Linked DNA regions of Desulforapulum autotrophicum HRM2. The protein of the gene in region 2 interacts with the protein of the main gene of each other region in a pairwise test. Links are inferred from orthologs where the notes say so. Each region holds a gene or a part of one and is shown on either strand. Other genes may lie near its edges.

Evidence for each region.
Region 1: the proteins of HRM2_RS24090 (region 2) and HRM2_RS07765 interact in binary tests that used the Escherichia coli proteins (3 or more experiments, as listed by UniProt). The link is inferred for Desulforapulum autotrophicum HRM2 from one-to-one orthologs.

Annotation. Positions count from the first base shown.
Region 1 is NC_012108.1:1,781,858-1,798,208, reverse strand. The notes cover bases 7,716-10,672. They hold HRM2_RS07765 (ATP-binding cassette domain-containing protein), read right to left. Parts: upstream 10,117-10,672; coding sequence 8,314-10,116; downstream 7,716-8,313. Other genes in these bases: HRM2_RS07760 (efflux RND transporter periplasmic adaptor subunit), read right to left, coding at 10,129-10,672; HRM2_RS07770 (ABC transporter permease), read right to left, coding at 7,716-8,321. In the rest of the region: HRM2_RS25055 (DUF2284 domain-containing protein), read left to right, coding at 1-503; HRM2_RS07795 (B12-binding domain-containing radical SAM protein), read left to right, coding at 510-1,841; HRM2_RS07790 (B12-binding domain-containing radical SAM protein), read left to right, coding at 1,838-3,358; HRM2_RS07785 (GntR family transcriptional regulator), read right to left, coding at 3,426-4,094; cuyA (D-cysteate sulfo-lyase), read right to left, coding at 4,651-5,670; HRM2_RS07775 (ABC transporter permease), read right to left, coding at 6,067-7,188; more of HRM2_RS07770, read right to left, coding at 7,188-7,715; more of HRM2_RS07760, read right to left, coding at 10,673-11,172; HRM2_RS07755 (efflux transporter outer membrane subunit), read right to left, coding at 11,165-12,652; HRM2_RS07750 (MarR family winged helix-turn-helix transcriptional regulator), read right to left, coding at 12,639-13,214; HRM2_RS07735 (IS110 family RNA-guided transposase), read right to left, coding at 14,693-15,949. UniProt on the Escherichia coli protein: Part of the ABC transporter complex YbhFSR that could be involved in efflux of cefoperazone. Probably responsible for energy coupling to the transport system.
Region 2 is NC_012108.1:5,487,595-5,503,905, forward strand. The notes cover bases 8,091-11,007. They hold HRM2_RS24090 (electron transfer flavoprotein subunit beta/FixA family protein), read right to left. Parts: upstream 10,017-11,007; coding sequence 9,165-10,016; downstream 8,091-9,164. Other genes in these bases: HRM2_RS24080 (DMT family transporter), read right to left, coding at 8,091-8,123; HRM2_RS24085 (electron transfer flavoprotein subunit alpha/FixB family protein), read right to left, coding at 8,134-9,168; HRM2_RS24095 (acyl-CoA dehydrogenase family protein), read right to left, coding at 10,028-11,007. Also shown: HRM2_RS24050 (SDR family NAD(P)-dependent oxidoreductase), read left to right, coding at 1-1,104; HRM2_RS24055 (DUF1365 family protein), read right to left, coding at 1,039-3,000; HRM2_RS24060 (NAD(P)/FAD-dependent oxidoreductase), read right to left, coding at 2,997-4,298; HRM2_RS24065 (hypothetical protein), read right to left, coding at 4,470-4,736; HRM2_RS24070 (hypothetical protein), read left to right, coding at 5,070-6,002; HRM2_RS24075 (galactose-1-phosphate uridylyltransferase), read right to left, coding at 6,107-7,144; more of HRM2_RS24080, read right to left, coding at 7,191-8,090; more of HRM2_RS24095, read right to left, coding at 11,008-11,158; HRM2_RS24100 (hypothetical protein), read right to left, coding at 11,303-12,019; HRM2_RS24105 (ABC transporter ATP-binding protein), read right to left, coding at 12,121-12,828; HRM2_RS24110 (ABC transporter ATP-binding protein), read right to left, coding at 12,818-13,582; HRM2_RS24115 (branched-chain amino acid ABC transporter permease), read right to left, coding at 13,587-14,459; HRM2_RS24120 (branched-chain amino acid ABC transporter permease), read right to left, coding at 14,462-15,337; HRM2_RS24125 (ABC transporter substrate-binding protein), read right to left, coding at 15,372-16,311. UniProt on the Escherichia coli protein: Required for anaerobic carnitine reduction. May bring reductant to CaiA.

The DNA.
Region 1 (16,351 bases), 3.7 Mb from region 2 along the record:
GTTTTCAAAAAAACATCTGCGATACGGCCCTCGCCCTTGGTTTTGACAGGGCCGTGCCCCTTTCACCCGACCAGGTAGTCACAGCCCCCTGGGTAAGGATGAAATGCCGGTTTGGCTGTGCCGAATTCGGCAACAACCTCCAGTGCCCGCCCCAGACCGTGGACCACGACAGAACCCGGGCCATGCTCGACGCCTACACACAGGCCATCCTGGTCCAGGGGGCGCCCCCGGGCAGGGATTTTCACAAGCGGCTGCTCAAACTTGAAAAGACCGCCTTTCTGGCAGGATTTCACAAGGCCTTTGTATTCGGGGCCGGCCCCTGCCCTGTCTGCCCTTCCTGCCCGGACACCGGCATCTGCCGACACCCGGACCAGGCACGGCCGGCCATGGAAGCCTCGGGCATTGATGTCTACACCACTGCCCAAAACGCAGGATTCAGTCTCACCCCTGTGCAGGAGAAAAACAACTATGTCAAATATATTGGACTGCTGGTCCTGGAGTAATTACAAATGAAAATATTGCTGGTACAACTTCCCACCTCCCACCTGGGTGCCGGGGAAAAAGTATATCCACTGGGCCTGTCCAGGCTGTCTAGCACCCTGCCCCCCCACCACGACAAAGAGGTGCTGGACATGAACATCGCCATGGATCCCTGGCCCGACCTCAAAAAAACAATAGCAAAATTTCAACCCGACGCAATTGCCCTGTCGTTTCGGAACCTTGACCCCCTGGCCGGCCACCAGGCATCCTATCTTTCTTCCCTCAAGACAGGGGCGGCCCTTGCAAGGGCCCTGGCCCCCCGGGCAAGGATACTGGCCGGGGGACCGGCATTTTCCCTGTTTGCAAGACGACTCATGGAAGAGGTTCCCGAGCTTGATATGGGCCTCAAAGGAGAAGGAGAGCAGATCTTTCCACGCCTGTTTGAGCCTGATCTTGATCCGGGAAATATTCCTGGAATTCTGTGGCGAAACACGGCCGGCATCGTGGAAAACCCCATGGGTCCCATGATCGCCATGGACACATTGCCGGAAATAGATGTCAACGCATTTTCTCCGCTCTCCTACACCCAGGGCAACGCCTATATTGCAGCAATGGGCATTGAGGGCAAACGCGGATGCGACCTCTGGTGCGGCTACTGCCTCTATCCCTTTCTCGGGGGATGCACCATGCGGCTGCGCAGCCCCTCCAGAATTGTGGACGAAATGGCATCGTTGAACCAGCAATTCGGCATTAAACTTTTCCATTTCACAGACTCCGTGGTAAACCGTCCCCAACACCACTTTGAAGCCCTGTGCCAGGAACTTGTCAGGCGGAATCTTGACCTCACCTGGACCGGATTTTTCAGGGAAAACTCTCTTACCCGGGAAAACCTTGAACTTGCCCAGAGGGCCGGTTGTGTGGCCGTCTACTTCTCAGGAGACAGTCTCACAGACCAGGGCCTGAAACTGCTGAACAAACAGATGACCCGGCAGGATCTGTTTGATGCCGCAAGGCTCACGGCAGAAAACGGCATCCTCACCATGTGCCATTTTCTACTCAACCTGCCAGGCGAAGGAGACCAGGAAAGAATCCAGACCCGGGAAACCCTGGACCGGATCCTTGAAATCCATGCCAGGGCCGGTAATCTTGGGGCAGTTATCTTCAACCATGTAAGACTCTATCCCGGAGCACCCATGACAAAACGGCTGATCAAATCAGGTTCCCTGTCCCCGGACACGGATCTTCTCTATCCCGTGTACCACAACCCGGAACCCCATGGTCACCTTCTCCACGAACTCGAGGCCCGATGCCACAGAGCCGGGGTCTTTTCCAGACTGAAACTACCCATGGAGGTACAATGAAAACCCTGATTCTCGAACACCCAAGAATGGTCTCGAAAAAGCGGTTCAACGACATCGCCAACACCCCCCTCTGGTCCTGTCTCATGGGAGGCTATGCCGCAGCGATGCTTGAGTCCCGGGGATTTGCCTCCTGCTTCATGGATGCTGCGGGTAACCGCTGGGATTTTGAACAAACAGAACAGGAGATCTTGGACATTAATCCCGATCTTTTGTGCGTCAACGCCGTCTATTTCTGGGAGCACACCCCACACCTGTTCACTCTTTTCACCCACCTCAGATCCAGGGGATTTACCGGCCACATCAACCTGTTCGGCTTCTTTCCCACCCTGGTTTTCCAGGAAATCCTTACCACACAAACAGCAGTGGATTCCATTGCCGTGGGAGAGTTTGAACATACCCTGGTTGAACTTGCCGCAACCCTTGAACAAGGCAAGGACTTCGGCCGGATTCCAGGCCTGGCTCAAAGAGATAACGTCCTGATGCCCGGTGCATTCCAATCCAGACCCCCTGAAAAGAATCCAGATATCTTTCCTGCCCCCCTGAGGCCCTCCCTTGAAGGTACTGTTTCCATCCTTGCCAGCCGGGGCTGCTATAACCATTGCAGCTTCTGTCCAGTGCCCTCATTCTACAACCAGGGCCCCCTGTGGCGGGGACGCACCCCCCAGGAGATCGCCCAAGAGATGCAAACTCTGGTGGAAAAGGGCGCAAAAGAGTTCTACTTTGTGGATCCCAATTTCATCGGTCCCGGTAAAAAGGGAAAAGAGCGCATACTCAAACTCATGGGACTGATCAAGCCCATGAAGATCCACTTTGGCATGGAGACCCGGCCATCGGACCTTGACGACGAAATCCTCGATCACCTTGTGGCATCGGGCTTCACCTCCCTTCTCATGGGCATTGAAAGCGGTTCAGAAACGATCCTGGGAAAAATCAACAAGAGCACCGGCCCCTCCCAGGGAGCCCAGGCCATATCGCTGTGTCGACGCCACGGCATTGAGCCCGAGGTGGGATTTCTCATGTTTGTCCAGGACGCCACCCTTCCGGACCTAAGGAACAACATCGATTTTTTGATGGCAAACAACCTCCTGGACCGCCTGGAAAGAACGGCCAACCTGCTGTGCCACTGCCAGATCGTACTCAAGGGAACCGCAGCTTATACCCAGTTTGAACAAGAAGGCCGCCTGGTCAAGAACGGGCTCTTTGGATTCGAAGGAGAGGTGACCTTTATCGATGATGGGGTTCAATGGATGTCAAAACTGGTTGTGGCAGCCTGCCACACCATCATCATGGGCATGGGGGATCCCGAATCTCCCGTCTATTTTGCAAAACCTGAAACAGAGGTATTCCACCGGGCCAACCGCTATCTGGTCGATCTTTTTTTCAGGCTCCTGGAACAGGCAGAGGCCGGTCGCATCCACGATGACATCCCAGAACTTGTGACAGGCATCGACCAGGAAATCCGGGCTGTTTTAGACGTCCAGCCCGGCATTGAATCCAGCAGCGTTGCAGAGCTATAACGGTCCCAGGATTACCCTGTTTTTCCAATGGGGTAAGCCTGGAACATCAATGCCACCAGGGGCTATATCATTCCTCGTACACATCCACCCCATAGTGGGACATGCGATCTCCTGAATCAAGATAATGTTCTCTGATGGTATTTTCCAGATATATGGGGTCGTTTTTTTTAAGGGCATTTACAATTCTCAGGTGGCGCTGGTAGATCTCATGGGCCGTGTACAGTTTGATCCAGTGGTTGAAAAGAAGAAATTTTGAAATCCCCTGGCAGGATCTGTGGCAGAGTTCATATACAAGATCGTTGTTTATCCTGGAAAAGAGTATCCCGTGGAATTCGTTGTCAAGTTTTGCAAAATTTTCAATGGGAGCCTTCGTCTCTGCAATGGCTTTCATTTCCTGGACAAGCCTTTCAAGCCCTGTAATGTCCTCTTCTGTATAGCGGTCCATGGCCGCAGCCACAGCGGCTCCTTCCAGAATACCACCGGTGAAATAGCTGTCCTTGATCTGTTTGGCCGTCAGAGTGGTAACATATTTACCCTTCTGGGGTTTGGAAACGATGAGTCCTTCCTTAGCAAGAATCTGGAGAGCTTCACGTATGGGGGCCCGGCTGATGGATAGTTTATGGGCCAGCTCCACCTCCTTGACTTTGCTTCCCGGCTGGAATTCTCCTTTGAGGATTCCTTCTTTTATATAATGAACGACTTGGTCACTGTAAGTTTGCTTTTTTATTTTTGACATTTATTGTCCTTTATCGATCACTTTTTTTTGTCAATTATCAAATTGGGAAAATCTGCTCTGTATTGTGCGTTCTGCAATCCATCACACACCTTCCCGAAAATTCAATGTGGATAAAATTTTCTGGGCTGATATCCTTCCATGTTCAAGTCGTGTGAAGGGGCAAGAAGATTTTAGATAATGGCAGAATATATTGAGCGTGTGATATAGAGTCAAGATTAATTATGGGCAAACCTTGGCAGAAAGAGGCGTCAAGGGATTGGAGGTGCAGATTCTTATTTGCCTATGCCCTGGAGCAAAAATGGGAACCCATTGTGCCTGTGACAATAGAGACTGAGGGGGGAAGTTTATATCGATTGACAGCACCATGGCTTCGAACCTGTAAACTGTAGTTTCGTTCCATTGGTTCGAGCCACAGTGCTGTCCTTTGGCAAAAAATATCCAGTGACGGCTTATTAATTACTCAACTTTCGGACTTCAGTCTTGCTGGAAAGGGTCGGGCTTTTTTTAAGGAAAGCCTGACCCCATATAAAACAGCCAACTCCGAAAGTTGAATTAATTATTCGTCCTCAACCTTTTCGTCTCCAAGGATTACTGGGATATAGGCATAGAGTGCAGGAGATCCACCCGTGTGGACAAACATAACTTTTTCTCCTTTCTTGAAGGTCCCCTTTCTGCTCAGATCGATGAGACCGGCAAGGGCCTTGCCTGTATAGATGGGATCGGTGAGGATGCCTTCGGTCTGGGCGAGCATGCTGACAGCCTCAACCATTCGTCTGTTGGGCAGGGAGTAATGGGGACGCCAGTATGCGTCAAAGCATTTTACAAGGTTTGAATCAATGTCACCCTTTATTCCAACATGATCTGCGGTTTTTTCAACCAGATCAAATACCATCTTTTCCTGGATTTCTGTGTCACGGCTTACATTAATGCCATAGATGGGGATGTTCATGTTGCACCCGGCAAATCCGGTTATAAGGCCTGCATGGGTACCGGTGCTGCCGCTTGAAACAACAACTTTGTCGATGTTGAGACCTTTTTCAAACAACTGACTCTGAATTTCCTGGGCACAGGATACATAACCGGTCGCTCCGATGGGATTGGAACCGCCACCGGGGATGATATATGCCTTGCGGCCAGCCTTGGCAACATCTTCGGCCACCTCTTTCATGGCTGCCATCATATCGGTCTTGGCAGGAACAACCTTATAATCTTCCACACCGAGCAGGTGATAAAGAAAGTTGTTTCCGCTTGCATGTTTGTCATAGGTACCGGGGACTCTCTCCTCAAGGACAAGCCTGCATTTCATTCCCTCTTTTACGGCAGCTGCAAGTGTCAGCCGGCAGTGGTTTGACTGAATTGCACCGCAGGTGATAAGGGTGTCGCATCCCTGGTTAAGTGCGTCTGCAACAAGGAACTCAAGTTTACGTGTCTTGTTTCCACCTGCTGTAAGTCCCAGAAGATCATCCCGCTTGACATAAACTTCAGGTCCGCCAAGGGCCTTAGTAAAGTTGGGTAGATATTCGAGGGGTGTCTGACCTTCTGTGTAGCGCCTTCTTGGAAATTGTGCTAGATTCATAATCCTTTGCCTTATGTTTGAATGTTAAATAAAAATGGATAAAAACAGTCAGGTCCTTTGCCATCATAATTAAATGATGGGTTTTATTTCCAGAGATACTCCCAGGAAATCCGTGCAATTTGGAATGTGCTGGGGGCTGGAAAAGGTTCCTGAAATATTTTTTTCCATAGCTGGTTTAGACATTGTTCTTTTCCGTCAAATTCATATTCCGAAAAACCGATCGGGATCTGTTTTTATTTGTTCGTCAATTATGATTGTTGTAAACAAACATAATGTCGACATTAATAATGTATTAAACATAAAGACGAAGTGGGTGTCAACCCAAAAAAAGAAAATTGTGGTAAAAAAAAATTTAGGTCATCATCTTCAAAGAAAACACCATGAAAACAACCGACCTTATGTGGTCCGACGTCTGAACATCCAGCCAGCAAGGGGCAGGGTGACGGCTGCAATACAAGCCATGGGCCAGATCAGGGGCCAGACGGAAACAAGATCTCCACCGGCAAGATAAATCTCCCTCAGGCCATAAACAACGTAGCGCAGTGGGTTTAAATAGGTTGCAGTCTGAAGCCAGTCCGGCATATTTTCGATGGGGGTGGTAAAGCCACCCAGAATCACGGCAGGCATCATAAATATAAAGGAACCAAGCAGTGCCTGCTGCATTGTCGTTGAAATTGACGAAACAAAAAGCCCCACCCCGACCACGGCGACCACAAAAACGGTAAGAATGACAACAAGGGCCGAAACAGACCCGTGGAAGGGGATTTTAAAGACGAAAACAGCTGCTCCCGAAAGCAGAAGTGCGTCGAACAAACCAAACACGATGGGCGGTATCGCTTTGCCGATAAGAATTTCAAAGGGCCTGAAAGGTGCCACCAGGAGCTGATCAAAAGTTCCAAACTCCCTTTCCCTGGCAACGGAAAGGGACGAGAGTATCATGACAACAACCATTGAAATGACTCCCCCAAGGGCAGAAACAATATACCAGCGACTGACCAGGTTCTCGTTAAACCAGGCCCTGTTGATCAATTCAAGGGAGGGTTCGACTGCCAGTTGTCCCCTTCTTGTTAAAATTTGACGTCCCTGTTGTTGAACGATTGAGGTGACATAGCCAAGGGCAATGGCGGCCACATTGGAGTTGCGTCCGTCCGCGATTACCTGAACCCCTGCCTGGTCGCCATGGGCCAGTTTTAGACTGAAATCAGCAGGGATATTAATCACAAGCCGTGCCTTCCCGGTATCGATCATTTCCGGTATCTGGCTATCAGAGCTAAGGGTTGTCACCAACCTGAAATTATCCGACCCCTCAAACCGGGCCAGAAGCTCACGGGACTGAACGGTACGGGACTGATCCAACACCGCATACCGCACATCGGTAAGATCATAGGTTGCTGCAAAACCAAAAACAAAAAACTGAATAATGGGTGGTACGATCACCACAACCCGGCTTTTGGGGTCCCGTAACACCATGCTGAATTCTTTGAGAATCAGGGTGATTATCCGCTGTAAAATTTTCATTACTGGGGTAGCCTCCGGACCAGTTTTTTCCTGGTTGCACCAATAAGGACGATTGCCATTACAGCCAGCATTCCGGCCGCTGGAAGAAGGGTCGACCAGACATTACCTGCCAGAAAAAGGGTCTGGCTGATGATCACAAAATAGCGTGCCGGAATAAGATAACTGATCATCTGGACCAGCCTTGGCGTACTCTCCAGGTCAAACAGCAGGCCGGAAAGGAAAAATGCGGGAAGGAAACCGGCTATAACGGATATCATCGCTGCCACAAACTGGACCCGGGTAGCAGAAGAGATAAAGAGACCAAACCCTAAAGACGCAAGTAAAAACAGCCCGCTCAATGCAATTAAAAGCATCAGAGACCCACGCAGGGGGACATTGAACAAAAAAACACCAAGGATTACGGACAGGAGCATTCCCGTCATACCGAGGATGAAATAGGGAATAATCTTACCAAGCAGTATTTCCCCCGGAGTAATAGGGGTTGCCAGCAAGGCCTCCATGGTGCCTTTCTCCCATTCCCGGGCAACAACAAGGGCGGTCAAAAGGGTTCCAGTGAGGGTCATAATAAGGGTCAGCAGACCAGGTACCAGAAAATTGGTGGAGTCAGCCGATTCATTGAACCAGATTCGTTGTTCAACAATAAGGGGCGGAAGAACACCGCCTTCCCCCCTAGCCCTTCGAACATCAAGCCATTTTCCGATAATCCCCAGACCATATCCCTGGATCAGCCGGGTGCGATTGGCATCCACCCCGTTTAATACAAGCTGCACCTCTGCCCGAAACGCTTTTGCAAGCTGTGCTGAGAAATCAGAGCCAAGAATAAAGATTCCATCAACCGCCCCAGAATCAACCCGTTTTTTTGCCTGGGCCACCGAATACACCATTTGGGGTTTAAAGTAGGGGGAAAGTTCAAAACGGGCGGCAAGTTCCCTTGCTTCAGGACCGCTGTCTTCAAGGACCATTGCAACAGGAACATTTTTCGGATCCAGGGAAACGCCATAGCCAAAGATAAAGAGCAGTACCACCGGCATAACAATGCCAAGGAGAAGGCTGGACGGATCCCGAAGAATCTGGAGGGTCTCTTTTTTTAAAAAACCTGCCAGTCGCATGGCGCTGCTGCCTCCCTCAGTCATTGCCGTCTCCCACATCTGCCCGGCGGGAAGGGGTATCTGTCAGGGCGATAAAGGCGTCTTCCACCGTCGGATCTGGATTTTTTGGGGTGACAGCCAACCCCCTGATATCCTCCGGCCGACCGGCAGCAAGGTTTTTGCCCTGGGACATGATTACCATATGATCACAGAATTCTGCCTCTTCCATAAAATGTGTGGTAACAATTATCGTGACTCCATCCCTTGAAAATCCGTTAATCCGAAGCCAGAATTCCCTTCTTGCAAGGGGGTCCGCACCTGAGGTGGGCTCGTCCAGGAACAGGATCTCCGGCTCATGCACCATGGCAACGGCCATGGCAAGCCGCTGGCGATATCCACCGGGGAGATCTCCTGCCTGGCGTTTTGCCCTTCCGGTCAGGTCAAACTCCTGCAAAGCCCAATCCACCCTTTCTTTTAATTTTTTTCCAGACAGACCATAGGCCCTGCCGTAAAATTTCAAATTCTGGACCACGGAAAGCTGGCGATACAGCGAAAACTGCTGGGCCATATAACCAAGACGGGCCCTGGCCGTGGCAGGCGAAGTACGCAGATTGTATCCGGCCACATCTATCTCACCACCGGTAGCGGGCAAAAGCCCGCACAACATGCGAAAGGTGGTCGTTTTTCCGGCACCGTTTGAACCAAGCAGCCCGAATATCTGTCCCCGGTGCACCTGAAATCCGATATCCTCCACCGCAGTGAAATCGCCAAATTTTTTTATAAGCCCTGAGACAGACACAACCACTTCACCCTTATCCGGATTTTTCCTCGTTTTTTTTTCCGAAATGACCACCACGGGCTGGTTGCCCAGCCGTCCTGTCATTCTATCCATGAACCCATCTTCAAAGACGGGAGCAACAGGATCAATCTCGACCCCGGCCGGCAATAAATCAAGAAGCTTCCTGGCCGAGGATGCATCCTTTACCACAATCCTTACCCGACCAGAACGAATGGTGGCATCAATCACTTCAGGATTCGCGTAGAGCTGACGCTGGAGTTCCCGCACCCCGAGCCCCCCCCTGTCAGTGGCTCTGAAGACCCTGTTTTCAAGCCCCATTCTAAAGCGGGACGGCGCACCCATCTCAATAATCTTTCCCTGGTGGAGCAGGACAACCTGATCACACCGGTCCGCCTCATCAAGATAGGCGGTCGCGACAACGACACCGATCCCATCCCTTTGAACCAATTCGCCAACTATGGTCCAGAGATCACGTCTTGAAACCGGATCAACTCCCACAGTGGGCTCATCCAGAAGAAGTATTTCAGGTGATTTTATCAGGCAGCAGGCAAGCCCCAGCTTCTGCTTCATACCCCCGGAAAGTTGACCGGCCCTGCGGCGTGTAAAAGAAGTAAGCGCTGTCATATCAAGGAGTTTTTTGTACCGTTCAGGCCTCTCATTTCTTGGAACAGATTTCAGGTCGGCATGTAAGTTAAGGTTCTCAGCCACCGTTAAATCTTCATAAAGGCCAAACTGCTGGGGCATATAGCCGATCCGGCTGCGCAGCTTGTCAATATCTCGGACAACGTCAAGTCCCAGAACCTTGAGATCTCCTGCGGCAGGCAATAAGAGGCCCGCAGCGAGACGCAGGCAGGTTGTCTTACCAGCGCCATCGGGCCCCACAAGTCCTGTTACCTTGCCACAACAGGCCGAAAAGGTCACATTCGAGAGCGCCCGGACAGTTTCTCCGCCTTTAGGATGATACGCCATGGTGAGACCACATGCCTCAAGTACAAAATCTGCACCCAGGGGCTGCCCCATTATTTCCCTCACTTCATCCATCAGCAATCCTTACTATCCCTGATTGGCCCTTGTTTCGGGTTTGACCCTGGTGTCGGCATTGGTTGATCCACGTTTTTTCAAAACCACAGTAACAGGCATTCCAAGCCGGAACCGGTTGTCCGGATCATCCAGCCAGATACGGATTTCATATACCAACTGGGTTCGCAGTTCAGTGGTCTGGATAGATTTAGGGGTAAATTCTGCAGAAGAGGAAATAAAGCCGACCTTGCCCTTAAACGCCTCTGAAAACGAATCACTATGGACCATGGCCTCCATGCCCTGGGCAACAAAACCAAGATCAGGTTCAGCCAGGTAGGCACGAACCCATTTAGGAGCCATAAGGGCAAGGGACAAAACCGTACGGCCCGGTGCCGCCAACTCACCGGGCTCCATTATCCTGCTCTCTATGATTCCCGGTGCAGGGGCGTAAAGAAAAGTATCTTTCAAACGCTCCTGAAGCAGCATCACCTTTGCCTGCTGCGCTTTCAGAACAGCCCTTGCCTCAGCTATCTTTTCACTCCGAAATCCCTCCCTGGCAAGGGCCAGCGTCTCTTTTACCACATTAAACTCAGCCCTTGCCACATCGAGCTCAGCCACGGCATTGTCAAGGTCCTGGATGGTGCTTGCACCTGTCTCTGAGGTAACTTTGAGTCTTTTGGCTAACCGCTCACCATTTGCGACCTTAACCTGTGCAGCCTCAAGCTGGGCTTCTATTCTGGCGATTTCCTGGGGTCTTGTGCCGTTAACCAGAAGCCTGAGGACCTGGTCCTGGGCTTCCACCATGGATTTTGCCTCCTGTAATTGTGCAAGAAGCCTCTTATCTCTGAGCATAGCGAGAAGCTGGCCCTTTTCGACCATGGCCCCCTCATCCACGAGGATTTCTCGCACCAGCTCCTGCTCATTGAATGAAAGTTGTACCGTCCTTAAGTCTATATTTCCATAAAGAGTAACCGTATTATCGGACGGCGCCTCCACAGATTTATATTTCCAGTAGTAGACGCCTCCAGCCACTCCGAGGATCAGCAGCAGAATTATTACCCGTAGACCTTTATTCATTACGCTCTTCTCCCTGTGTTCTCTTCTTTACAATTTTTCGACCAGGAACATCCCATCCACCGCCAAGGGCACGGTACAGTCTTACAATCTCACCAAGCTCAAACTGCTTTGCCAGAATCAGTTCGTCCTGGACTTTTATCTGTTCACGCTGGGCATCAATCAGCTCAAAAAGGCTGCCAAGTCCAATCCGGTAAAGCTGATCAGCCAACCTCACTGAACGAATCGCATTCTCCAGGGCAGCCCCCAGGAAACCGACTCGTTCCTGATTATGAACGATGCCAACAACACTATTTTCAACCTCACCAACAGCAGTCAACAGGGTCTTTTCCAATTCCAAACGGGCCTGCTCCGCCTGGGACCCACGAATTTCAACCTTGGTCTGCAGCTTACCTGCGTCAAACAACGGAAAGGAAAGCCTTGGTCCCAGGGAATAAACAATGGATTCGGGCTGGAACAGAATACCCAGGTCGTCGGTCTGAAAATAGATGGAGCCGGTAATGGATAACCGCGGATATTTGTCCGCCTTTGCCGAACCAATCATGGCTACTGCTGCTGCATACTGCCTTTCCAACCGGCGTACATCTGCACGCCTTGTCAAAAGATCCACTGGAAGTCCAATCCCCATCATCTCCGGCACATGCATATGTGTTCCTTCTGCAAGATGATTTTCAGCCGGCACCTGACCCCGAAGAATGGCTATCGTGTTTGCAGCAACGGATCGTGCCCGGCGCAATTCAGGACCCAGGGCACGGGTTTGATTCAACTGGCGCCGGATCTGTTTTACTTCAAGTTCAGTGGATGTTCCCGTTCGATATCTGAGTTCCACCAACTCAAGGGATTTAGTCAACAGTTCAATATTTTTTTCAAGCGCCCCCAGCCGCTCCTCAAGGGTACGTACATCAATATAGGCAAGAACCAGTTCAGCAGTAAGGGAAACAGAGACATAACGATAGGTTTCAAGCTCTGCTTCGTAGCTGCGATTCGCAGCCTCCACAAGTCTTGCAACCCGCCCCCAGAGATCCAGTTCCCACCCGGAAAAACCACCGGCGGAAAAAAGGGTTGCTTCTTCGCCGGGGGACGGGCCCTCACGATTCACCGCTTTTTCACCAGTCCCGGCCTGGACAATTTTTCCATCAAGATTAACGTAGGGCATACGATCTGCACCCGTCAGACGGCGCCTGAGCCCCGCTTCCACAATGCGTTCCCTGGCTTTGGAAAGATCAAGATTTGCCTCAACCACTTCACCCACAAGCCTTGTAAGCTCAGGATCATCAAACTGTTCCCACCACCTTGCAACGGGTGCGTCCATGGAAAATGAAGTACGCTCTCCAGCCCCTGGTTGGCCAAGCCATCCCGCACCATGTGCCTTTGTCAGGTCAGGTGTCTGGTAATCAGGACCCACCACGGAACAGCCGCCCACAAAAAGCAGGACCGGCAACAACATGAGCAGCATGGACCAGCCCGGTCTATTTTTCCTCATCTGCCTTTCCTCCCCCACTTGCAGTGCTGTTCTTTTCCGGCAGGGACTGGGCAAGCCGTTCAAACCCACCAATAATTTTTTCCAAGGAGCCAAACATTTGTGCAACCTCATCCTCCTGTAATCCTGAACTGATTTTTTTGACGTTTTCCACATGGGTGGGAAGAAAATCAATGATAAATTTTCGCCCTTTTTCAGAAAGCCGAATATTTACCCTGCGTCTGTCTTCAGGATTGGCACACCGCTCAACCATGCCGTCCTTTTCCAGGGTATCCAGCACTCCAGACATGGCCGCGTAGGAGATTGGATAAAACGGCCGCAGGTCGGAAATACTATCTCCACTTGACGCGTCTGACAGAAGAAGCCGGGTCAGAATCAGAACCCGCCCCTTTGCAGTACCCATTCTCTGAAAATAGGCATCACTCACCACAACAACCCGGTGCAGCATTAGCATCGTATCGGCAAATTTCATCATGAATTCAACATCCTGCTCGGGCAAAAACGCCTTAAATTTTGGAAGAAAAGCTTTCATTTCCGGCAGGCTATCTGTTCTGTTTTGTTCCATGGCACCATCCTTGGGACTGTTGCACCTAAAAGTTTCGATCTGTGCGGATAACTTTTTTTACATGAAACTCGTATAAGTCCGGCGAACGGGAACAGGTATAACCCTAGGCTCATTCTCGCAGCCCGTCCATGGGCTGCTGCGAGGGAAATGGCAGCTCCTTCAGCGTCCATGCTGACCGCTGCCATTTAACCCGCTTCGGGTAATACCTGTTCCCGTTCACCTCTGTTATCGAATTTTATTTTTTGTCGTACCAGCCGGAAAGCTAACCGCACAGGTCGAAAAGTTTTAGGTTACATTTTATCTAGGCACATAAATAAAATAAAAAGAAAAAGGAACAAATGTCAACGAAAAAAGACCACCGTAATGCGATGCAACGCGATGCAACGCGCTTTCATTGCTACATATTTTTTCATATGAAACACTTGCCAAAGCATTGTCAATGAAGGTGTTTCAAAATTCGTTGAGGCCGGAGCTATACCTCGCTCCGGCCGTGCCGGTTTTATAAGAAACTCGCTTCGACCGGCCGGCGGAAACGGGTGTTGCACTTCACTCATTCTCGCAGGCCGTCCATGGCCTGCTCCGAGGAAAATGGCAACTCCTTGGGCGTCCATGCCCACCGTTGCCATTTAATCCGTTCAGTGCAACACCCGTTCCCACCGGCCTAATACTGTTGAGTTTCATGCTTCGTTGTGTCCGCCAGGACATGTGGGTTTTTATATGAAACACTCGCCAAAGCATTGTCAATGAAGGTGTTTCAAAATTCGTTGAGGCTGGAGCCATACCTCGCTCCGGCCGTACCGGTTTATAAGAAACTCCTGTCGAAACATCATTGTGAAAGTCTCGACTTTCGAGCCCTCTTTGGTTTCCCTGACCGGAACATTGTAAACCAAAGGGGTAGGATTTTTGCCCTTCCAGGCGTTAAAAAGCGCAGGCTGTTTGAGGACTTTAGCCCGCAGTTCCTGCGCTTTAGTCTGGAAGGGCAAAAATCCCCCCGACGTTTACCGTTCCGGTCAGGGTAACCAAAGAGGGCGGAATGGTACTATTGCCTGCCCGGTATTATCGTGTTTCATGCTTCGTTGTGTCGGCAGGCCGACATGGCCGTTTTATATGTAACACTCCCCTCGAAAAAGGGAATAGTATCCTGTTGGTTTTTGGGTCTTGTCCCAAGAACACTTTGATTGACGCTACAGATTGAAAATATCAAATCGATAGAATTCTTCCTGTCGGGTTAATAATTCAGGCACGGAAGACAAGTTTTTAAATCATCAGTAGTGGTCGGTTTATTTTAGATAAGTTTTATATGCGTAGTTCCCCCGATGGAGGACTAACAGTTTGTTGTGCAAAAAACCGACCCGTCATGTTATATTCGCGCTCTAAGGCTTCATTTGATCATCCGACGTTTGTTTACCGAATCAATAATTTCTTTGTCTGCTGTCCTTCTCTAAACAATACCTGTTAAAAACGTGCTGTCAATTCGATTAATTTCCACAAGGCACAAGTTTCATGCCTAATTCATCAGCCTTTTTTGCTAAATTTTTTAATACTCTTTGCTTGTTGGGCTTGCTCAGGTACTCTTCGCCAAGATCTTTATACGTGTCTGCATTTTTAATGATGCTGTAAATGGCTTTTGCAATTCTATGGGCTATAGCAACAATGGCCTTTCTGGCACCTCTCCTGGATTTCAGTTTGTAATATTTGGCCTTGTAATAAGAGCCTTTTTTCTTGATTGCTGCCCATGCAACCTGGACTAAAATCGTTTTGAATGGATGATTTCTAACTGCATTTCTGCCACTTTTCCGTTTTCCTGCACTTTCATTATTCCCGGGGCACAGGCCTGCCCATGAAACAAATGCTGACATAGTTTTGAATTCATTTAGCGTAACCCCGACTTCTCCTATAATGGATTGTGCCGATTTTTTATCAACACCTGGAATTTCGTCTAAACGCTCCAATAAATCTTTGTGCTCACGTGTAAGAGATTCCAATCGAGTATTAACTTGTTCAATCATTTTTTTAAAAATATTGATAATTTCCATCATCTCAACAAGTTGAAAACGATGGTGATCTTTGAAATATCCATTAAGGCTTTTATGCAGTTCCTGCGTTTTTTTCTTAAGGCCGCCTTTGGTGCACTCCTGGACCTTTTCCAAGCTTAGTTCACTATTATTGCATAATAAATTGATCAGGTTCGTGCCTGTCAAACCAAACAAATCCGAAACTATTGAATCAATTTTTATATTTGCAGTAATGAACAGCTTGTGAACACGTCTTTTATAATCGGCAAGGGATTCGGTGTATGTTTTTCTCAATCGGCTTAATTCTCGCCATTCCCGGACATTCCCCGGAGGGATGAAACTACCTCTTACTAAACCGTGTCGAAGCAGTCCGGCAAGCCACTTGCTGTCACAGATATCAGTTTTTCGGCCAGGAACGTTTTTAATATGTCTGGCATTCACCAAAACGACTTCAATTTTATCTTCAATGGTATTATAAACCGGATGCCAGTATACCCCGGTACTTTCCATTGCTATAATTGGGCAATTATTATCAAGCAGCCATTTTTTCATTTCTTGCAGATCGTGAGTGAATGTTGAAAACTCTCGAATCTCATGGTGCTCACCTCCTGCATTATTCAAAGTGATTAAACAAGCTGAAATTTTGTCTTTATGAACATCCAAACCACAACAAATAGGGTGAACGATTTGGATTAATGTGCTATTTGATCTCTTGGTCATGACTATCCTTTCGCTTTTGTTTGGGAAGATAAAAAAAATTGGATAGTTATGACCATTTTTCATTTTTTGCAAGTGTTTCATGCTTCGTTGTGTCCGCTAGGACATGTGGGTTATATGAAACACTCGCCAAAGCATTGTCAATGAAGGTGTTTCAAAATTCGTTGAGGCTGGAGCCATACCTCGCTCCGGCCGTACCGGTTATATGAAACTCTCGTCGGACCGGTAGACGGGAACGGGTATAACCCTCCGCTCATTCTCGCAGCCCGTCCTGGGCTGCTCCGAGGGAAACGGCAGCTCTTTCAGCGTCCATGCTGACCGCTGCCGTTTAATCCGCTGCGGGCAATACCCGTTCCCGCCCACCTCTGCTGTCGAGTTTCTATATTCGTTGTGGCCAGAGCCGAT
Region 2 (16,311 bases):
GCCCCTGTTTTAAAATGCGCAGGGAAAAAGGCCATGGCGGGACTGAGAAAAAAACTGAATCCCGACCACGGGACCGCCCGGCACAACACCTGGTTCGCGTCGGGATCCAATATCATGGACTACCTGGCCGATCATACGATTTTATTGGGCATGCTCATGTTCACCCGGTTCGGATACGCCATTGGCAAACGGTTCTGGGCCAGGAACGATCAAATCCTCTACGGCAAAAGGGTGGTTATCACGGGTGCCACCTCGGGTATCGGCCGGGCTGCAGCAATGAAGCTTGCTGAAAAAAAGGCAGACCTGACGTTCATTGCACGCAACAGGGAAAAGGCGATCAAGGTTCAGCAGGAGATTATCGACCAGACCCAAAATCCCCATGTCGATTTTCTGCTGGCAGACCTGGGCGTAATGGCAGACATTCGCCGCGTGGCAGAGGTCCTGATCCGCAGCAGAAGCCCCATCGATATCCTGATCAACAATGCCGGTGCCTTGTTCAACCATCGTGGCGAGACCGCCGAAGGGTTTGAACGAACCTTTGCCACGGATCTGCTTGGCGTTTTTTACCTCACCCAGCTGCTAAGGACGGCGTTCACCCGGTCTGGGGCCAGGATCATCAATGTTGCCTCAGGGGGAATGTACACCCAGAAGATTGATGTTGACGATCTTCAAAACACCCATCAGCCCTATGATGGCACACGAGCCTATGCCCGGGCCAAAAGGGGAATCGTTATCCTGACCGAACTCTGGGCCGAACAATTGGCCGGTGCCAATGGGGTTGTCCACGCCATGCACCCGGGTTGGGTGGATACCCCCGGGATTAAGACGGCTTTACCGGAATTTCATTCGCTGGTCCATCCAATCCTGAGAACACCGGAACAGGGAGCTGACACCATTGTATGGCTTGCCGCATCAAAGGAAGCAGGCAAATCCTCGGGCAGATTCTGGCTGGACAGGCGGCCCCATGAAACCATTGTCTTTCCCACGACCGGTGAATCGCCAGAGGAACGGCAGGTGTTGTGGGAACGCTTAAACCGGTTAGCGGCCCAGGGTGATCTGGACGACGTCGGTGCTTTGTGTGGCAAACCCGGCCTCACAGATTGAAAAATAATAGATCCATTTTCGGAAAAATTCCCTGTCAAACCCCATACCGGTAATCTCTTTCCCATGGGACTCAAACCGTTTTCGCCAATGGGCAAGGGTCGTGGCATAATGAAGCCCCATATGGAAAATGTCTGTGACCTTGAAACCTGTCTTGTCGGACAGGGTCGTATTAAGAATCTTCAGGCATGGCAAATGGCCGCCCGGAAAAATGTGTTTTTGGATCCAGTCCCGTTCCCTGCAATACTGTTCGTATCGTTCATCTGCAATGGTGATGGCCTGGAACACCATGGTGCCGCCGGGTTTTAAAAGGGCGTTGCACTGCCTGAAATACTGCCCCAGAAATTGAGGACCCACGGCCTCGATCATTTCAATGGAAACAATCCGATCATAGACGCCCCTGGTGTGGCGGTAATCCTGGAGCAATATGGTGACCCTGTCCGTGAGTCCTGCAGCTTTTACCCGCTGGCATGCCAGGTCATACTGGGCTTTAGAAACGGTGATGCCCGTGACCCTGCAACCGGTCTGCCCTGCGACAAACACGGCAAACCCTCCCCAGCCGCAGCCGATTTCAAGCACATGGTGGTCGGGTTTGATGTCTGCCTGGTCGACAATGCGCTGCATTTTGCGGGCCTGGGCATCGGCCAGGGAATCGTCCTTTCCCAAAAAAAGACCGCACGAATAAATCATCTGCTCGTCCAGAAAAACAGCATACAGCCCATTGCTCAGGTCATAATGGGCAGCGATGTTCCCGGGGGTGTTCTTGACGGTGTTTTTGCGTCGGTCATGGGCCAGTCGCTCCTGGATCCGGGTCAGATAGGACATGATCATGTTACCATCGGAAAACCGGTCCCTGTTATCGATGAACAGCTTTAACAGGCTGACAATATCAGACGATTCCCATTCCCCTGCCGTATAGGCTTCACCCAATCCAATCTCTGCCTCAAAAACAATTCTGAAAAAAAAATTGAAATCCCGGATCTGGAGATCAGCGGTCTGGGCACTGTTTGCCTGGCCCAGTATCATTGTTCGATGATCCGGAAAAGTCAGGTGCAGGCATCCTTTTTCAATCTTTTTAAAAAGGCTAAGAACCAGCCGTTGGCAGAGGACTTCCAAAAAACTCGGGTTCTGTTTGGCTAATGTCATGGGGCTGCCGGGTACGGGTTTCTCGTAAAATGGCAGTTTTTTGTGGAAAAAGAGTTTAAATGCCTGGGAATAGATCCTGGGAACACTCAAATGGGGGGCAAAGGGGTGTTTGAGCAGGGTCGTTATATGATTGCGACAGGTCAAAGGTATGGCATGGGCGCGCAATATCGCCTCCATGATTTTTTTTTCCTGCTGAACGAGTTCAATCCGGATTTCCAGGCGGTCACCAGGTGCTGAAAAATAAAACTGGTAATGGCCCTCAATCGTATTGAACGGGGACACATGGAACACCTTGGTTGCCTGGTAACGTGCAAACCACTGATTTGAAGCACTGGTATTTTGGATCAACACATAGGGGTGGCGTTCGCCAAAGGTATTGTTAACCTCCGCGATAATGGCGATCAGCAGATTCTCCCTTGAAAAACAATAATAAAAATTCACCGGATTAAACACATAATTAAAATATCTGGCCGAAGTGATCATCATCACCGAAGCAATGGGTTCGTGGATGTTGTGCTCGTCCAGCAGGCGGGCAATTTTTTGTCCCATGGCCATGGTGCCCGGATACAGGTAATCCCTGTCATGGATGGATGTGATGCCAACCCGGTTATACCCAAACAACGGGTACCTGCGATTTAACCTGGGCAGGTCGTCCAGGTCAAACCCAAACATGTAAATGGGATAGGATAGCTCATGGACCAAGGGCAGATGGCGACGATGTTCGATGGTGCCGATGTAAATTCTTGAATTCATAGCGCTACCCCGAATTTTTCTGCCACCTGGACGGCGGACCTTACCCCGTCTTCATGGAACCCGTATCCAAAATAGCTGCCACAGAAAAAGGTATGCTGATTTTCGTTCAACCCGGGCAGGTCTTTCTGGGAGTTGAACGCGGCAAACGAATATTGCGGGTGGGTATAATCCATCTCCTTGATCACATGGTCATGGGGTATGGGTTCCCTGGGATTGAGCGTGACAAAATAGGACCTTTGTGTGTCAAGTTTCTGCAGCCGTGTCATGTCATAACTGACAGTGACAGGGGAGGTCACATCCCATGGGGTATGCCGGGTGTAATTCCAGCTGGCCCAGGCCCTTGGGTTCGGGGGCATCACGCCTTTGTCCGTGTGCAGAAAGGTTTGGTTGTGGGAGTAGGTCCAGACACCGAGCAATTTTTTTTCCAGGTCGGTGGGGGAATCCAGCAGGTCCAGGGCCTGGTCTGCATGGGTTGCAAGGATAACGGCATCAAAAGTTTGGGGTTCTTGATCCTCAAAGTAAAGCGTTGGTTTAAATCCGGTCCTTGTGATGGACACAATTTTAGACGAGGCAAGGGCCCTACCTTTAAACGATTTTAAAAAGGCCTTTACATAGGTGTGACTGCCGCCCTTGACAAAATACCATGGTGGATGGCCGCTTATGCCTAGCAAACCATGATTTTCATAAAATTGGGCAAATGTGCGAACCGGAAACCGGCCCATCTGAAAGTCTGATCCAGACCATATGGCGGCGGCCATGGGAAAAATAAACTGGTAAATCACCTCTTGATGCAGTCCGTTGGCCTTCACATAGTCGGCCAGGGTAATATCGTCGAGACGATCCGTTAAATACGCCTTGCGCAGTGTGCTTAAAAATCGAATCATTTCATAGACAAATCGAAGATACACGGGCTTAAACAGATTTGACCGCTGGGCAAACAAGGTGTTCGGGTTCCGGCTGGCATAGTAAAGCCCTGTATGTCTGCAATAATAACTGAACGCCATTTCCGTGGGACATTTTTCAACACCCAGCTGGTTTAAAAATTCAATAAAATTGGGGTAGGTCCTTTGGTTGAGTACAATAAAACCCGTGTCCACGGGCAACCCCTTGTCCGGGCCATGGGGGATCTCAACCGTGTGGGTATGTCCGCCAAAATAGTCATTCTTTTCAAACAGAGTGACCTTGTGGCGGTGTTGAAGAAGATATGCCGCACAGATGCCCGAGATACCCGATCCAACAACGGCAACGTTCAGATCTTTCCTGTCTTTTAAGTCCATGGCATCGATCCTTTTGTTCAAAAAGTTGTAAAGCGCTTTGTGCAAATTCAATTTTCAGCAACAAGCAGGCATGATCCACGCCGTAAAAGAATACAGGACCTCTGATCATTTTGGAAATACTAAATAAATTTCCATTGATAAATCACGCAAAATTTATTTTACCCATTGCATTCAACTGCTGTGGCATTGGTATTACAAAGGTCTTTCCCCCTCTTCCCGCCAGTATTCTGCTGCCATGGCAGCAACATCTTCCAGCAGGGTAAAGGTGGCCATCTCCCCTGTTGCGATTTCAAAACCGGTGAAATCACTTCTGAACCATGGTGCGTAGCTCGACCTTGCCGTGAGGGAAACCTTCAGGTGAGGGTTATTTTTTTTATCTTCAGTGGATATCAGTGCAAGGTTATAGACATTGCGGTTAAAGCTTTCCAAAGAGACACGTTGTGCCTGAAAAATATCCACCACAACCGTAGAAAAAAACGCCTGCCAACCCTCCCCTTTTTTAATATTTGTTGCGTCAGTAAAACCGACATAGCAGTTACAAAAAACAACAAAATTGAAACTTATTCGATCAATAGATTCAAAACTGTAATTAATCAGAATGGGCCTTGTTTTATCATCAAGTAAAATAAACCTTAAAATCAGTATGTTATATTATTTCTGCATGTGTGGTGCATTCAATGCATTAACAGAGATTAAGTTTATCTTGCATACAACAACATTTAAACATTGGAGCAATATTATAACTGAAAAAGCAATTCCCTATTCCCTTAACCACTACCTGGGGTACAATTCATGAAAGAAGTAAAAACAGAGTACGGCGTTATTAAGGATTATTTAAATCTTGAGATGCATGATTCCAGCCTGCCAGCCTCGTTAATGATTACCGGCTACACTGAAATCAAAACACCTTACGGTATACTGGTTCCCCAATATGAAGTGGAAGACTTCGGCAGAATGGAACATAAATATGTCCTTTTTTATCCAAGCGGAACGCTGCGAAAAGTGCCGCTGCAGGAGAAACAGGATATTGATACCAACTATGGGAAAATTGCTGCGGAGATGCTGCTGTTTTACAAGGATGGCTCGCTGAAGAAGCTCTTCCCGCTCACGGGTAAACTGAGCGGTTTCTGGACGGAAGAAAATGAGTTTGCCCTTGCCGAGGACCTTACCCTGAAGCTTCCAACGGGTGAGATAACGGCCAAAATGATCAGCCTTGGCTTTCATAATTCGGGAAACATACGGAGCATTACGTTTTGGCCGGGTGAAATTATTTCAATCAATACAGCCTTCGGAAACATTGAAACCAGAACGGGAATTTCTTTTTACGATGACGGCGGGATAAAAAGTCTGGAACCGGCACTCCCGACCGCCGTCGAAACCTCCATCGGAACATTGCAGGCGTTTGACAATGATCCAGACGGCATCTCCGGCGACCTTAATTCCCTTTGCTTTGATCAGGAAGGACACGTTTCTGCGTTATGCACGACCTCCAGCCGGGTGATTGTAACAGTTGATTTTGAAACCCAGAAAACATATGAGCCGATGGAAAAAGAGAGCTTATGTTCTGAATCGGTCAAAGTTGCGGTACCGTTACAGATCCAATTCATCAGCGGCAAGGTGCGTTTCAATAAGAATCCGAATGACGAATATGACATTGCAACCTGCTCGTTTAAAGTCGAGAAATATATCACGGACCTGGCCATACCGACCTACGAATGCAGCTAATTTAAATCGTTTCCATCTGTCCGGCCCTTCCCCTGCCTGGGGCAGGGCCGGTGGGACATAAAGTAGTGATCAACCAGGAGACCATGTCTTCCAGAAAAAAAGCGTTACAACGTTGATTCCGCCCCTTCCTGCCAGTACTCTGCTGCCATGGCAGCAACATCTTCGGGCAGGATAAAGGTGGCCATCTCCCCTGTTGCGATTTCAAAACCGGTGAAATCACTTCTGACCCATGGCGCGTAACTCGACCTTGCCGTGAGGGAAACCTTCAGGTGGGGGTTATTTTCTTTGTCTTCGGTGGATATCAGCGCAAGGTTATAGGCATTGCGGTTAAGGCTTTTATAGTATTTCTGAACATTCACCACCCCTTTGGCAAGGTCCTGCCAGACCTGGGCGCTGTCGGGCATCAAAAGCGACGAACTGGCGGTTGATATTCCCCATATTTCATAAAAACCTGACGGGGCAAACGCAGCGATCCATTCCCATGACCCTGTGCTGCCAATATATCTCTGGCCCGTCTTTTTTTCTGCCGCCAGCAGGTCTGAGAACATACAACGACCATGGGCAAGAGTCCTTTGGTTGATCAACCTGTGATGATTTGACATCCCTTTGGATGCATGCACCTGGAGGTGGGGATGGACAAGGGACCCCCCGGCCCCGGGCAGGTGGTTCTGGGTGATGGACATGTAGATTGACGAAGGATCCACCTTCGCAACCCTGGACAAATAATCGGCACAATTGATAAAGCTGTCCTGGTAGACCTCCCATGGTGCACTGCCGATCTCAACATGGTGATTATTGTCAAAGATCGAAACAGCCGACCATTCCGTGTATGGAAAAAGATTGGGAAAAAGAATCGAACGATTATGGCACAGCCTTGGGGTCTCACTGATCCCCGACAGAAGCTGGGGGGTCATGGCTTCAAGGTTGCCCGGACAGAACGGGCATTTTTTTGTGTCCAGATCCTCCTGGGGCGGGGAAAAAAGCCTTTGCGTGCCCCTTTCTTTCTCAAGGGCCCGAAAGGGTACAATCCTGCATTGTTTCAGGGTAACAGGATCCGTCCGGATCTCCTGGACCCTTTTGACCTCATTCCCTGAAGCGTCTTTAAAGCATGCAATAAGTTCTGATCGCTCAAAACGAATCATGGCCACTTCCTCCGGTACCCCCCCCAGGGGTATGCTTTTTTTGTGCCTACTGCTCCTGAAAACCGATAAAAAGCATCAATCCAAGAAACACAAGAAAGATGCCGACAAGGGAAACCATGTCAGGCAGGGGGGCGTTCAGGATGACGATCTCCCCTGCCATGGCAAAGACCACCTCACTCGACTGGGTTGCATCAACAGCTGCAAGCTCACTTGACTTATTTGCCCAATGCCGGGCCATGAGAAAAAGGGATGTGGCAATGACTCCGGAAAAAACGGCCACCAACGCCGTGTTGACAATCTGTCCCAGGGAGGGCGCCTGTGGTGCGACAAGGGCGATAAGAATAAACCAGAACGGCACAGACCCCAGCGATAAAAGTAGTACTTTGCTAAAGGGGTTGTCCAGAAGCGGGTGGTCTATTTTTGGAAGATAGGCGTTGCCCGTTTTGACCTCCCATACCAGCTGATTTCCAATGGGATAACAAAACGCCGCAACAAGCACCGGAAGACCGCCCATGAACAGCACCTTAAAAGATGAGGATTCTGCATAGTTCAGATTAATGATCAATACGCCCAGAAATACAATGCCGGAGAAAAACCACACCTTTCGGGGAAACGATCTTCCAAAACAGGCAAGTACAATCAGGGTTGCGATGATGGTCAGTTGCCAGGTGGCAGCGATCACCCATCCGGGAGAGTGATCGGCTCCAAAGCAGAGTAACGCATAAAATCCGCCACATCCGATGGTCCCAGCCAGGGTCCAGAACTTCCAGTTGTCAAGGAAAAGCCGAAAAAGGCTCCTTGTTGTGGCGGTGCCTTTAAACAGGGAAATCAAGGTTGTCAGGATCAGAATCATGAAAAAATATCGAAGAGACGCGGACCAGACCCAGTGTCCGCCTTCCAGGCTCATGGCCCGGTTGAGAACAAAGGTGGCGCTGAAAAACAGGCCGGATAAAAGACCAATGAAAATTAAACGAAGCATATCTTAAAAATTAATCCCGGACTTTTTCCTTGATGGCCTTGATGATACCAAGGCAGACCTGGTTGGCATCGGCCACAATGGCCACATCCGCCATTTTCATCATGGCGGCATTGGGATTTTTATTGATGGCCACGATAAAATCAGCATCCCCCAGGGCTGCAGTATGCTGGATGGCGCCACTGATGCCAAAGGAAAAAAGGACCTTAGGCTTGATGTTCTTTCCTGCCTGGCCCACCATGGCTTCGTGGGCGATCCATTCGGCGTAGACCAGGGGCCTTGTGGCCCCAACCTCTGCCTTCATAAGTTCAGCCAGATCAAAGAGCTTTTTCAATTTTCCCTTGCTGCCCATACCCCGACCCGCGCAGATGACAATGTCTGCATCTTCAATTTTCTGCTTTTCAGAGGGCTTGAGTTCAGACGAGATCAGCCGGATCTTATCCTTTGGAAGATCCTTGGGCAACGGCTCTGAAATCACCTCGCCTGTTGCGTCGTAGTCGTGGGGCATCTCATGGAAGGTTCCGGGCCGGACCGTTGCCATCTGGGGACGTGCCTGGGGGGTGACGATCTTTGCGATTAAATTGCCGCCAAACGAAGGGGCAATCTGAACCAGCAATCCTCGTTCGTCAATTTCAAGGTCAATGCAGTCCGCAGTCAGGCCGGTCTTGAGCTTTTTGGCGATCCTGGGTGCCATCTCCTGGCCGAACCGGGTGGCACCCACCAGCAGTGTCGCTGGCCGGTGTTTGTCCACAAGGCGTGCCATGAGCCGGGAATAGGTTTCAAGGGAATAGGACCCAAGTTGCGGATCATCCATGGTATAGACTTTTTCGGCACCATGGGCGATATATTCTGCCACATACTCATCCACTTTGTGGCCAAACACAACCGCGCATACCCTGCCACCGGTTTTGGAGGCAAGGTCCCTTGCCCTTGCAAGGATCTGAAGGGTGACCCTGTTTTGAAAATAATTTCGATAATCGCCAAATACCCAGATATCCCTGGTCGTGTCCGCCATGTCAATTCTGTCCGTCGTGGTCGTGGTGTTCATTTTACCCCATCGTGGTCGTGTGTTTTAAGATCTTTGCCCATGGCACCGCCGATGATCTTGCCATACTCGTCAAAAAGCTGGTCCACCACCTGTTTGACGCTCCCCTTTAAAACCCGGGTCTCTTTCTGGGCGGCCGGAGAAAACACATCAATGATCCGTGTGGGTGAATCCTTTAATGCGTTAAATTTCCCATCAAACCCAAGCTGGGATGCATCCACGATGCTGATCGCCGGCAGGTTGACTCCCTGAGGTGCAAAGGCCTGTTCCACACCGGCGAGGGCAAGGTATCGGGGTTTGTATGCCGTAAGATCAACGGTGACAAGGCCCGGCAGATCCATCTCCAGGGTCTCAGAAAAATCGTCCACATGACGCTGAACTTCAATGGTTGTCGGTTTGACTGCCACATGGTTGACAAAGCCAATGGCCGGGATGTCGAGCTCTTCGGCAAGCTGGGGACCTACCTGACCCGTCTCGCTGTCGCTTGTCTGGGCACCGCAAATGATGAGGTCAAAGCCCCTGCACTCTTGTTGAATGGCTCGTGCCAGGATCAGGCTGGTCAAAAAGGTGTCCGCCCCGGCCATTTTACGGTCCGTCAGCAGAATCCCCTGGTCTGCCCCAAGGGCCCTGGCCTGGTGGAGAATTTCCTCGGCCATGGGAGGCCCCATGGTGATGGCCGTGATGCGGGCCGGCTGTTGTTCTTTGATCTGAATGGCGGCCTCAAGCCCCCTTCGGCTGGCCGGGTCCATCATTGCCTGGGCAAGTTCGCGCTTTAAGGTTCCAGTTCGTGAATCCCAGGGCAGCTGGGACACCATGGGGACCTGCTTGATACACACAATTATATTTAACATTTTTCTCCCCCTCAGCTGGGTTGGGACAGGATGGCTCTGGCGATCACCATCTTCTGAATTTCACTGGTTCCCTCATAGATTTCAGTCACCTTGGCGTCCCTGAAATACCGTTCCACATCATACTCCTTGCTGTAGCCATATCCGCCATGGATCTGAACGGCCAGGTCCGTCACCTCCTTTGCCGTGGCGCTGCAGTAGAGCTTTGCCATGGATGCTTCGGCAGAAAAAGACTTTTTGCTGTCCTTTGCAGCGGCAGCCCTGTAAAGGAGAAGCCTTGATGCGTCAATTTTCGTATTCATTTCAGCAAGATAATTCTGGATGGTCTGAAACTTTGACAATGGTTTGTTAAACTGCTGCCGTTCTTTGGCATAGGAGACCGCGCTTTCAAAGGCTGCCTGGGCAATACCAAGGGCCTGGGCCGCAATCCCGATCCGTCCGGTATCCAGGGCAGTGAGTCCGATTTTCATGCCCTGACCGGGTCTGCCGAGCAGATTGTTCTTCGGAATCAGGCAGTCTTCTAAAAAAATGGATGACACAGGATTTGCACGCATGCCGCAGAGGTCTTCGATCTCACCCACCATGAAGCCGGGCCGATCTTTTTCAACAACGAAAACATTGGCCTGGAGGGGTTTGTCCTCTTCCTGGGTCACGGCAAACACGAGCAAGGTGCCGCACACGCCGCCATTGGTGACAAAAATCTTGGTACCGTTGAGCAAAAAACCCTGGTCGGTCTCAACGGCGTGGGTTTCCACCCCGCCGGCATCGGATCCTGCATTGGCTTCGGTGAGGCAAAAGGCACCGATGCTCTCCCCCTGGGCCATGGCCGGTATAAACCGCTGCTTTTGTTCGTTTGTTCCAAAGGCCAGAATGGGATAGATGCCCACACTGTTGTGCACGGTGACGCAGAGCCCAATGGCGGCCGATACCCGGGAAAGCTCTTCAACGCAAATGGCATAGCTGATGGTATCAAGGCCTGCACCCCCGTACTCCCGGGGGGCCTGGAGTCCGAAATAATTCAGGGGCCTCATCTTTTCAACAATTTCCCAGGGAAACCTGGATTCCTTGTCCATCTGGGAAACATGGGGTTTGATTTCACTTTCGGCAAACTCCCGCACGGCTTTACGGACCAACTGGTGTTTCATACAAGGATTAAAATCCAAGGCAATGCTCCATCTGTTTCAGGCTGATTTTTTTCCAGGTTTCCCCGGGTTATAGTCGATGAGACGTATCATTTTGCCGTCATCGCCGTCAAGGGTTTATGGGCACGGCTTCCAACCATTCATTGTTTAAAACTGGAAAAGCCTGACCCCCATGAAAATAATGGCGGGAAACAAAATGGAATAAGCGATATCGGATCGATGGAGCTTTCTTGCCCCGGGAGATTGAAACAAAACAACTGGAAGAAAAAAAAGAACCATCAACGGCATTCCCGGTACGAACAGCATGGTTGAATGGGCCATGAACACACCAAAAAAAAGACCAAGTCCGGCAACCGGGATATTCAAAAATCTATCATTTATCTTAAATTTTTCGGCCCCTGTCGACAAAAGTACCAGAAACACCAGATCTGAAACGCCAAACAGGGGCATCAGATAGGGCGCCCCCCACACCGGGGTCTTGATGAGAAAATAGTCGACAATCGGGGGTGGCGTTGTCATCGGCCCGGTATAGTAACTTTCCAGTATGCCGGCTATCTTTTGTGTCGGCCCTGCCAAAACGCTTGCAAGATCGGTTGCTGCTGCAACCAGACATACGGGAACAAATTCTGCCGGTCGCATCAACCCGGTGGCAAGTGCGCGCCCCAGAATGCTTGCGGCCACAATCAAATTCAACGTACCCAGAATCCCTAGAATATTTGAATATGCGGCAAGATTTAAAGAATGATAACCAGCCCGGTCCAGGAAAAAAACAAACGCCCACACGGCAAGGCATGCACCCGCCAAAAAAGAACCGTTCCGTTTATCAAAGACCGGCATCAGGCGCAGAATAACAAGCATCACCATGAAGAATCCTGCGACGGAAACGGCCACCCATGTATTTTGTGAAAAAGCAAACAATCGATAAATCCCTTTAAAGATAGGGTCAGGTCTTAAAGAACAACAGGTCACCCACCCAGGTAAAGCCTTCTGACCTCATCACTCTGGAGCAGTTCTGCGCCCGTACCCGTAAGCCTGTTCCTGCCAAGTTCAAGCACATACCCCCGGTGGCTGACAGACAACCCTTTCCGGGCGTTCTGTTCCACCAGAAGCACTGAAGACCCGCCCTTTCCCATCTCTTTAATTTCATCAAAGATAAAGTCCACCACAAGGGGGGCAAGCCCAAGCGAAGGTTCATCCAGGAGCACAAGGTCCGGCTTTAACATGCGGGTCCGGCTCAGGGCCAGCACCTGACGTTCGCCCCCAGAAAGCGTTCTTCCAAAGGCGTTCTTTTTTTTATCGAGCATGGGATAATGCTGGAGGATCTCTTTTACAGCAGCATTGAGTGCCCGGGAGTCCTTCATAAGGGCACCTGCGATCTCAAGGTTTTCAATCACTGTAAGGTTGGGAAAGATATTCATGCCCTGGGGTATGAAGATAAGCCCTTTTCTGCCCCTCTGGGCAATGCTCAGGCAGGTCAGGTCCCGGCCCTTGAACGCCATGGTTCCCCTGGAGGGCTGAAGCTGGCCTGCCACAGTCCTCAGAACGGTTGATTTTCCTGCCCCGTTGGGACCAATGATGCAGACGATCTCCCCCTTATCAAGATTCAGGCAGATATCATGGAGAATGGGGGCCTTACCATAACCTGCGGTAATATTGTCAAGTTCAAGCAGCACTGTCATCCCTCCCGAGGTAGGCCTCAATCACCCTTTTGTTGCCCTGAACCTCCTGGGGTGATCCGGAAAAAATCAGGGACCCTGAATCCATGACATGGATTCTTTCGCACAGCTCAGCCACAAGGGGCATATTATGTTCAACAAGAAATATTTTTATGCCCCTGTCCCTGAGTGCTTTAAGGGTGGTAACAAGATCTCGAATAAGGGTCGGGTTTATTCCGGCGGTGGGTTCATCAAGTATAATCAACCGGGGATCAGCCATGAGTACCCGGCCAAGTTCAAGGAGCTTCTGCTGTCCATAACTCAGGTCTCCTGCCGGCAGATGGGCAAGATCCGAAAGCTTGAGCCGGTCCAGGATATCCATTGCCTTTTCCCGATTAAAGGCCTCCTCCTGCCTCACCTTTTTTGCCCTGAAAAAAAGTGCCAGGATATTCTCTCCTGCCTGGTTGGGGGCAGCAGAGATCAGATTATCCAGGGTGGAGAGAAAGGGAAGCACCCGTGTCTGCTGGAAGGTCCGTGAAAGACCCATCTGGCTGATGGCATGGGGGGGAAGGCCCGAGATCCTTTTTTCCATGAAGGATATGGTGCCTGAATCAAGGGTGTAAAACCCCGAAATCAGATGGAACAGGGTGGTTTTACCACTCCCGTTGGGACCGATCAGGCCGGAAATCCCCACATCGCCCAGGTCAAACGAGACATCATTAACGGCGATAAGGCCACCAAAACGCTTTGTAACATTATTTAATACCAGCAAATACCTATCTCCTGGATTCTGAAATCAGTCCCTGGGGACGCTTGAGCATCATGAAAATGAGAAGCGCACCATAGACCATTCCCTGTAAGGGAGCCACAAACCTTGAAAACTCAGATGGAATGGGCAGAAAACGTACAAACTCTCCAAAAAAAACAATGACAAATGCACCGACCAGGGGGCCGACATTGGTTCCCTTGCCCCCCACAACCACACAGAGCAGGACAAAAATGGTTTCGTTCAGGGTAAAGTCAGAGGGGCTGATATAGGTGATATAATGGGCCCATAGTACACCTGCAAATCCTGCCAGTACCGATCCCATCACCATGGCCTTTGTCTTGAGGATAAAAGTATTTTTTCCAAGGGCCTGTGCCACGAACTCATCTTCCCGGACCACCTTCAAAGCCCTGCCAAAGGGGGCATTGGAGATTCGGCGGACAAGGAAAAAGACCAGAACCGTCCCGATAACCGCCACAGCAAGAAACCAGATGAGCCCTTCGTGTCCTGACCCCATCCAGGCAGGCCTTGGAATGCCCGGCAACCCCATGGGACCCCGGGTGATGTCACGCTCGTTAAGGAGAAGCAGCTGGATCATCTCGGCAAAGACAAGGGTGGCAATGCCGAAATAATCCCCGGAAAGCCCAAGGGTGAACCTTGCCAGGATCGCCCCTGCCACACCAGATGCAACAAGGGCCAGGACAACGGCCAGGGGAATGGGCATACCGCCAAGGCTTAAAAGGGCAGAAGTATATGCGCCGATGGCAAAAAAGGCAATATGGCCGAAATTGTACAGGCCTGCAAACCCGAGTTCCAGGTTCAATGAGATGGCAAATATGGAATAGATCATGATAAGTATGAGAATATGATAGAGATAATCCATGGTCAGCGCACCCCTCCCCTTATCCCGAAAATCCCTGTGGGCCGGACGAGCAACAGGATGAAAATAAGGGCAAAGGAGATGAAATCCTTATACCCCGGAGAGATAACTGCCACGCTTAAATTCTCTGCAACCCCGATGAACATCCCTCCCAGCAATGCCCCCCATACATTTCCAGCCCCTCCGATGAGCACGGCGGCAAAGGCTTTGATCAGGCTTGCCATGCCCATCATGGGATCCATGTTGGTATCCATGGCAAGGAGAATGCCACCGGTAGCGGCAAACAGAGAGGCAAGCACCCACACGGTGATGGTCACCCGTGTCATGCTGATTCCCATGATGTCGGCAAGCTCCATATTGTCCGATGCCGCCCTCAAAGATTTTCCAAGAATGGTCCTGGTGAAAAGAAGATAAAGAATGGTCAGAAACACCACGGCAGCAGACACCATCATCACCTGGACCGGGGTAATGTAAATCCCCCCAAATGACATCCCCCTTGCAGCAGGCAGATTAAAGGTCTGAAAATCAGACCCCCAGATGAGGCGGATGGCATTGCGCATGAAATAGGAGAGCCCAATGGATGCAATTAAAAGGGCAACCGGGTTGCTCTGCCTCAAGGGTCTGTAGATAAACCAGTCCTGGGCAAGTCCCAGGAGCACCGTTATGCCAAGGGCTGGAACCGCTGCCAGATAGATGGGCAGGGAAAAAGGCGGCGATGAAAACATAAGCCCCAGGTACGCCCCCCAGGTGATGAGTTCGCCATGGGAAAAGTTAATAAACTTAAACACACCATAGACCATGGTGAGTCCCACGGCAAACATGGCATAGACGGAACCTGCAACGATGCCATTAACAACAAGCTGGAGGTAGTAGGCTGACATCAACACCCATCCCCGTTGATACGTTTCCGAGCAATCATTTTTCTACCTGATAATCAATGATGGCACCGTCCTTGACTGTCCAGCGGCCATAGGTTGCACCCACATCCCCATTTTCATCAAAGGACTTGTCACCGGTTGTACCCATATATCCCTGGCTGACCTTCAAGAGGGACTCCCGGACGGTATCGGCATCAACCGAACCTGCATCCCTAAGGGCCAGGGCCGTGAGTTTCACCATGTCATAGTTGTACTCACCAAAAATAGGGGTCTTCTTTCCGGAATATTTTTTCTCCCATGCGGTCTTAAATGCCTGGTATTCAGGGGACTCCTGGGAAAAAGTGGGATAGGTACCGATGATTCCCTCGGCGGTCTTACCTGCCAGGGCAACCAGTTTGGGAGATTTTGACGCCGATCCCATGAGCCACTGGGTATTGAGTCCGGTCTCGTAGGCCTGTTTTAAAATGGTGGCTCCTTCCTTGATATAGGTGAGATTTACAACCACCTTGGGATTATGACGTTTTATCCTCAGAATCTCACTTCGGTAGTCTGTTTTTCCCTCTGCATGGGCAAGTTCATCTATGATCTTCCCACCTGAGGCAAGAAACTGTCGCTTAAAAACCTCGGCAAGTCCCACCCCCCAGTCATTGTTCACATAGGTGAGTACCACCTCCTTGTAACCAAGGGAAGAGGCAAGCTCTGAAACCCCTGTTCCCTGGAGAAGGTCCGAGGGAAATACCCTGAAAACATAAGATCCGCATTTGGTAATTTCGGCGGCAGCACTTTCAGCACCAATGAGGATGGTTTTGTTTTTCTGGGCAATGGGGCAGATGGCAAGAAAATTTGAGCTTGCAGCCGGACCAAATACAAGGGTGAGCTTATCAATTGTGATGAGTTTTCTAATGGCGGAAACAGATCCCTTGGAGGTGGAATTATTATCCTCAAACACAATTTCAAGGGTGTCGCCATTTATACCC